Cellulosilyticum sp. I15G10I2: one gene and its partner. The protein of the gene in region 2 interacts with the protein of the main gene of each other region in a pairwise test. Links are inferred from orthologs where the notes say so. Each region holds a gene or a part of one and is shown on either strand. Other genes may lie near its edges.

The links.
Region 1: the proteins of rbsB (region 2) and ileS interact in binary tests that used the Escherichia coli proteins (3 or more experiments, as listed by UniProt). The link is inferred for Cellulosilyticum sp. I15G10I2 from one-to-one orthologs.

What each region holds. Positions count from the first base shown.
Region 1 is NZ_FMMP01000009.1:145,695-149,672, reverse strand. The notes cover bases 166-3,808. They hold ileS (isoleucine--tRNA ligase), read right to left. Parts: upstream 3,483-3,808; coding sequence 366-3,482; downstream 166-365. In the rest of the region: BN3326_RS09305 (DMT family transporter), read right to left, coding at 3,881-3,978. UniProt on the Escherichia coli protein: Catalyzes the attachment of isoleucine to tRNA(Ile). As IleRS can inadvertently accommodate and process structurally similar amino acids such as valine, to avoid such errors it has two additional distinct tRNA(Ile)-dependent editing activities.
Region 2 is NZ_FMMP01000015.1:181,255-184,468, reverse strand. What follows is about bases 242-3,120. They hold rbsB (ribose ABC transporter substrate-binding protein RbsB), read right to left. Parts: upstream 2,199-3,120; coding sequence 1,284-2,198; downstream 242-1,283. Other genes in these bases: rbsC (ribose ABC transporter permease), read right to left, coding at 2,238-3,120; BN3326_RS15075 (helix-turn-helix transcriptional regulator), read right to left, coding at 423-1,097; BN3326_RS15080 (RidA family protein), read right to left, coding at 242-420. Outside these bases: more of BN3326_RS15080, read right to left, coding at 37-241; more of rbsC, read right to left, coding at 3,121-3,182; ribose ABC transporter ATP-binding protein RbsA, read right to left, coding at 3,179-3,214. UniProt on the Escherichia coli protein: Part of the ABC transporter complex RbsABC involved in ribose import. Binds ribose. Also serves as the primary chemoreceptor for chemotaxis.

The DNA of each region.
Region 1 (3,978 bases), on a different replicon or contig from region 2:
AACTGAATTTGTTTCTTATAGATATTTTTTTCTTATTCATAAGCTTATCTATAATAGAGCATAGCGAGGTAGGCAGGAGATGTTTTTTGACTTGACTCGGGTATGGCGGTGGGAAGGCGGGAAAGACAAAAAATATCTCCTGCCTGCCAAGCGGACCTAATATCAGGACTTCAATTATAAAGATACCCGATATACTGCTATATGCAGTAGTTTTCGGACAGTGTGGTGGGTAGGTGGGAGAGACGAAAAATATTCTCGCCCCACTCGCGAACCACATATAAAACATATAAGTATAAAAAATATTGAAATAGAAAGAAGAGGATATTCAGATTATGAATATCCTCTTCTTTCTATGAGTAAGCCTATTAAGCTTTTTTTACAGTAAACGTAACAGTTTCCCCATTTACTTTCCATTCTTTTGTATACCCATCTAAAGTGCCTTCAGATACACTGTTTGCAAGTACTTCCTGAGCAACAAGTTCATTGTTTTTAGTTAGAATAGAAGCAATTTTTTCATTGCCAGAATAAGCAACTAAGATATGATCTTGTACTTCAAAATCAGCTTCTTTTCTCATGGTTTGTATTTTAGATATGATTTCTCTTACAAAACCTTCTTCTAAAAGTTCTTCTGAAAGGTTTGTATCAATAACGACTGTATAGCCTTTGTCAACTGCGGATACAAAACCACCTTTTTGTGCAATGTCAATGAGTAAATCTTCTTTTGAAAGCTCAATTGTTTCACCTTCAAGGGATAGTTTTAATGTACCATTTGTATTAAGTTCATCCATAGCTTTTGAACCATCAAGCGCCATAAGGGCTGTTCTGATTGCATTTAGGAGCTTACCATATTTTGGTCCTAAAGTACGCATTTGAGGTTTAAAGCTATAAGTGATAAATTCACTGGCATCTGTTTTAAACTCCACGTTTTTAACATTTAACTCTTCAGCAATAATTTCAATGAATTCCGGAGTAAGTACTTCTGAAGCTCCTACATACATGGTGCCGATAGGCTGACGATTTTTGATATTAGATTCGTTACGGCAGCTGCGGCCAAGTACAACGATTTGAAGGACTTGTTCCATAGAATTTTCAAGTGCTGTATCGATCATTGTTTCATTAAATGTTGGGAAATCACAAAGATGAACACTGACAGGCACTGATGTATCTACAGTTCTAACAAGATTTTGATAGATTTGTTCTGACATAAATGGTACAAATGGTGCTGAGATTTTAGCAAGTGTAACAAGTACTGTGTGAAGTGTCATGTAAGCATTAATCTTATCTTGAGGCATTTCACTTTGCCAGAATCTTTCGCGGGAGCGGCGCACATACCAGTTAGATAAATCATCTACAAAGTCCTGCATAATACGAGAAGCTTCAAAAATACGGTAGTTTTCAAGATGTTCATCCACATCTTTAACAAGTGTATTTAATTTTGAAAGCACCCATTTATCCATCATATTAAGTGAAGCATAATCTAATGTATATTGTGTTGGGTCAAAAGCATCAATGTTCGCATAAAGCACATAGAAGGCATAAGTATTCCATAATGTACCCATAAACTTTCTTTGAGATTCGCTTACATTTTCTGAACCAAAGCGGCTAGGAAGCCATGGCGAACTTGCTGAATAGAAATACCAACGAACAGCGTCGGCGCCTTGTGCATCAAGTACACTCCAAGGGTCTACTACATTCCCTTTATGCTTACTCATTTTTTGACCTTCTTTATCACACACGTGTCCTAAAACAATAACATTTTTGTAAGGCGATTTATCAAAGATTAGTGTTGAAATAGCCATCAAAGTGTAGAACCAGCCACGGGTCTGATCTACAGCTTCTGAGATAAAGTCTGCTGGATAATTATCATCAAAGATCTCTTTGTTTTCAAATGGATAGTGCCATTGTGCAAAAGGCATAGACCCACTGTCATACCAACAGTCAATAACATCTTCAACTCTTGTCATTTCTTTTTGACATTTTGGACAGTTAAGGTGAACTGCATCAATATAAGGTTTATGAAGTTCAATTTCATCAGGACAGTCTGAGCTCATTGATTTTAGCTCTTCTATACTGCCAATCATGTGTTTATGGCCACATGTACATTCCCAAATAGGAAGAGGGGTACCCCAATAACGGGAACGAGAAAGTCCCCAGTCGATAACGCCTTCAAGGAAGTTGCCAAAACGTCCCTCACCAATTGATGGCGGAAGCCAGTTAACAGTATTGTTATTTTTAACAAGGGCAGAACGCACCTTTGTCATAGAGATAAACCATGTATCACGGGCATAATATAAAAGCGGTGTATCACATCTCCAGCAATGAGGATAGCTGTGTTCATAAGGTTCAGATTTAAATAATTTATTATTTTCACCTAGCCATTTAAGGATATGTTTATCTGCATCTTTAACAAAGATATTTTGCCATAAGTCTACTTCAGGTGTAAAGTAACCTTGTTCGTTAACAAGCTGAACAAAAGGAAGGTCATTTTCACGCCCTACTTTTGCATCATCTTCACCAAAGGCAGGAGCGATATGAACGATTCCGGTACCATCTGTAAGAGTTACATACGTATCAGATACGACAAACCATGCTTTTTTCTCTGGTTTTACAAAGTCAAAAAGAGGTTCGTATTCTAAGCCGCAAAGTTCTTTGCCAGGAAATGTTTCTAAAACACAGGCGCCTTCACCAAGGACAGAAGCCACTAAAGATTCGGCCAGGATGTATTTATTACCATCAAATTCAGCTTTTACATAAGTGTGCTCAGGATGTACACAAAGTGCTACGTTTGATGGAAGTGTCCAAGGGGTGGTTGTCCATGCGAGAAGATAGGTGCTGTTTTCATCTTTTACTTTAAACTTAGCAACTGCAGTGGCATCTTTGATATCCTTGTAGCCTTGAGCTACCTCGTGAGAAGACAGAGAAGTCCCGCAACGAGGGCAGTAAGGAACAATTTTGTGACCTTTATAAATAAGATCCTTGTCCCAGATTTGTTTAAGAGACCACCATACAGATTCGATATAATTATTATGGTAAGTTACATAAGGATCATCCATATCTACCCAATAGCCTACACGGTCAGACATCTTTTCCCATTCACTTTGATATTTCCATACACTTTCTTTACATTTAGTAATAAAGTCCTCAACACCATATTTTTCAATTTCAGGCTTGCCACTGATGCCAAGAAGTTTTTCAACTTCAAGCTCTACAGGAAGCCCGTGGGTATCCCAGCCAGCTTTACGAAGTACTTTGTAGCCTTTCATTGTTTTATAACGTGGCACAAGGTCCTTAATAACACGGGTTAAAATATGGCCGATATGAGGTTTGCCGTTTGCTGTTGGAGGACCATCATAAAAAGTAAAAGTTGGTCCGTCAGTACGGGCGTTTATAGAATCTTCAAATACATTATGTTCCTTCCAAAACTTCAGGACATCGAGTTCTCTATCCACAAAGTTCAGGTTGGTATCTACCTTTTTGTACATACTTTGCCTCCTAAATTGTAATTAAATGTAAACATGAAAAAACTCCTCCATCCATTAACAGGACGAAAGAGTAGTTAGTTACTATATCTTCCGCGGTACCACCTGATTTGCCTCTCTTATAGAGAAACCGCTCGTTATACCTTTCCTAATAAGTAACGGTAGGATTCCGTCAGAGCCTACTTGATTTCGGTCTGCCACTCCAAGGGGATTTTTCGTATTTTCTATCGTATGGGCTTGCACCAACCCCACTCGCTGAAAACGCATCAAAAATAGTACTTTTCCTTTTCACTGTGTTTAAGTTATAAAATTTTATATAGACAACATTATAAATTTAAATGGACGACTTGTAAAGGGGTAAATGAAGATTAGTAAATTCAACCAACATTTAATACTATCACTTACTTCCTATTTACTATTATAATGCCGGCGGAGACTAGTAAGAGTGAGATGAAATGAACGGGCAACAATGTCTCGCCGGGGATGAAGAGGCCAGTGA
Region 2 (3,214 bases):
TTTATTACTATAATAATTAGTTGTTATTCTATTTAATTACTTTAATGCAATAACTTCTATTTCAACCAGGGAACCTTTTGGCAGCCCTGCTACTTGTACAGCTGAACGTGCTGGCGAATCAACACCTAAATATTTTGCATAGATGTTGTTTACTGCAACAAAATCTTTTAAATCTTGTAAAAATACAGTTGCTTTTACGACTTTATCAAAAGAAGACCCTGCCTCTTCAAGAACTGCCTTTAAATTTGCAAATACTTGTTCTGTTTGCGCTTCAATTCCGCCAGGGACGAGTTCACCTGTTGCAGGATCAATCGGAATTTGACCTGATGTGATAATAAAACCGAGGCCAGTATCCACTGCATGTGAATAAGGTCCTATTGCAGCTGGTGCTGCCTCTGCATTAATTATTTTTTTGCTCATAGTTATTCTCCATTCTTCATTTTTTTATTAATGTTACTTAAGTATCTATACACGGTGGCTTCAGAAACGCCTAACATATCCGAAACCTGGCTTACAGCGCCTTTTATAAGAAAAAACTTTTCATCATTGAGACGTTTTACAATCTCAACCTTCTCGTCCACAGTTAAACGCTCCACTGCTACGCCTGCGGATTGGGTGACATCATTAATTATGCCCTGAATCACCTCTTCATATGTCGCTTGAAAAACTTCAATACTATTATTATTTTCCTTTTCTTCAGAGTACGTCGATGGCATAAAAGCTAATTTCTGCAATAACTCTGCCGCTTGCTGGTACTTTGTCACATCTGTATTAATACATAACATCCCTCTAGGATTACCTTGCTTGTCTAATATAAAAAAACTGCTGGATCTTAACGAAATATTGTTTTCGGACATGCCCAAGTAATTCAAATAGTATGGCGGGCCTTCTTTTCCTTTGTCTTTTAATTTTGATAATGCAAACTTAGTGAGTGGTGCACCAATTTTTCTGCCGCTGATATGTCCATTATGTATTGCAATAACGGAATGGTTCATATCTTCAAAACTATGCAATACGACTTCTGTGTTTTCTCCAAAGCAAGCTCCTAAAAAATCGACCAAATGAATATAGGATGAAAAATCAAATTCGCCTGTCATACCCACCACCTCTTATCGTAATAAAAATATCTAACCTTAAGATTATTTTATCACGATAATAATTTTTGTCAATTCGTTTCTATGAAATGATGTATAAGATAATGATAAACCAGTAGCATATTATAAATAGAGCTGACACCGTTAAAGAACGTTGTCAGCTCTATTAGTAATTAAATCATAGCATTTTTACTTTTTAATTAATTGCAATTCAATTGGTACAGCATTTTCTACTGTTTCACCTTTAATAATTTTATCTGCATATCGAATACCTGCTGAACCAATTAAAGAAGGTTGTTGTGCAACTGTAGCTGCCATTTCTCCGTTTTCCACTGCTTTTACTGCATCGTCTGTCGCATCAAAACCAACAACCATAATGTTTCTTCCTGATGCTTGAATAGCTTTTAATGCTCCTAATGCCATTTCATCATTGTGTGCAAATACAGCATCAATATTAGGCTGTGCCTGAAGAATATTTTCCATAACTGAAAGTCCTTTAGTTCTGTCAAAATCAGCTGTTTGTTTTGCTATAACTTCAATGCCCGATCCTTTGATCGCTTCATTAAAACCATTTCCACGGTCTCTTGCCGCTGATGCTCCAGCAATCCCTTCAAGCTCTACCACATTACCTTTGCCGCCAAGCTGCTCTACAATATATTCTCCTGCCATCTTCCCTCCAGCAACGTTATCAGATGCAATATGTGTAACGATTTCACCTGAATCTGCACCACGGTCTAGAGTAATAACTGGTATTTTTTTATTATTAGCTAATTTCACTGCATTACCAACAGAGTTTGAATCTGTAGGGTTAATTAAAAGAACAGCTACATTTCTAGTTAAAAGGTCCTCTACATTTGACATTTCTTTGCTTGGATCATTTTGTGAATCTAATACAACAAGCTCATAGCCTAATGCTTTCGCCTCTTCTTCAGCACCTTCTTTTAGTGTTACAAAAAATGGGTTGTTAAGTGTTGAAATAACAAGTCCTATTTGTTTTGAGGCTGTATTGCCTTCTGCCTTTGGCTCTGAATTTTTAGCTGCACATCCTGCAAAAACACCTAAAGATAATGTTAATACAATTAATAATACAATAATTTTTTTCATCTTTCTTCCTCCTAGTTTTCGTTTTTACCTTATCTCTTTTTACTTATTTTTTCTATCCAACAATACCGCAATCAATATAACCAATCCTTTGGCCAATAATTGATAGTATGAAGATACATTCATTAAATTCAGTGAGTTATTTAAGATACCAATAATAAGCGCCCCAACTATCGTACCAAATATATTCCCATTTCCTCCCGCAAGACTTGTACCACCAAGTACAACAGCAGCAATAGCATCAAGTTCATAACCGGCACCCGCTTGTGGCTGTGCTGAAGAAAGTCTTGCTGTAACAATAATACCCGCAAGGGCTGCTAAAGCCCCTGATAATGCATAAACATAGATTTTAACCAAGTCTACATTTATGCCCGATAACTTAGTAGCTTCCTCATTGCCACCCATAGCATAGATATAGCGTCCAAACCGCGTATGTTTTAGAATATAGTATGAAATCATAAAAACCAATACTGTAATATATATTGGAATTGGAATACCAAGTATATAACCTGATCCTATCGATGCAAAAACATCTGCACTCTTTGACGCTTCCACCCCGATAGGTTTACCATCTGTAAATACTAAAGTATAGCCTCTGGCTAAGGTCATCATAGCTAATGTGGCAATAAAAGCTTGTACCTTTCCTTTGCTGATGATAATACCGTTGAGCGCTCCAATTACAGCGCCTATCAGAAGTGTTGCAAGGAGCACAATAACTACATTCTGCCCATCTGTAACCATCGTGGCTGCAATAGCACCTGCTACTGCAAGTATAGACCCTACTGAAAGATCAATCCCGCCTGTAAGTATAATAAATGTCATTCCTGCAGCAATAATAGCGTTAATAGATGTTTGTCTAAATACATTAAGTATATTAGACATACTTAAAAAACTTGGATTAATGATTGTTACAATGGCTGAAAAGAGAATCAACCCTATAACTGACTTGTATTTCATGAGTATATCTTTCTGTAGCAATGTTCTCATTTATTTGCGCCTCCCTTTACACCAACTGCACA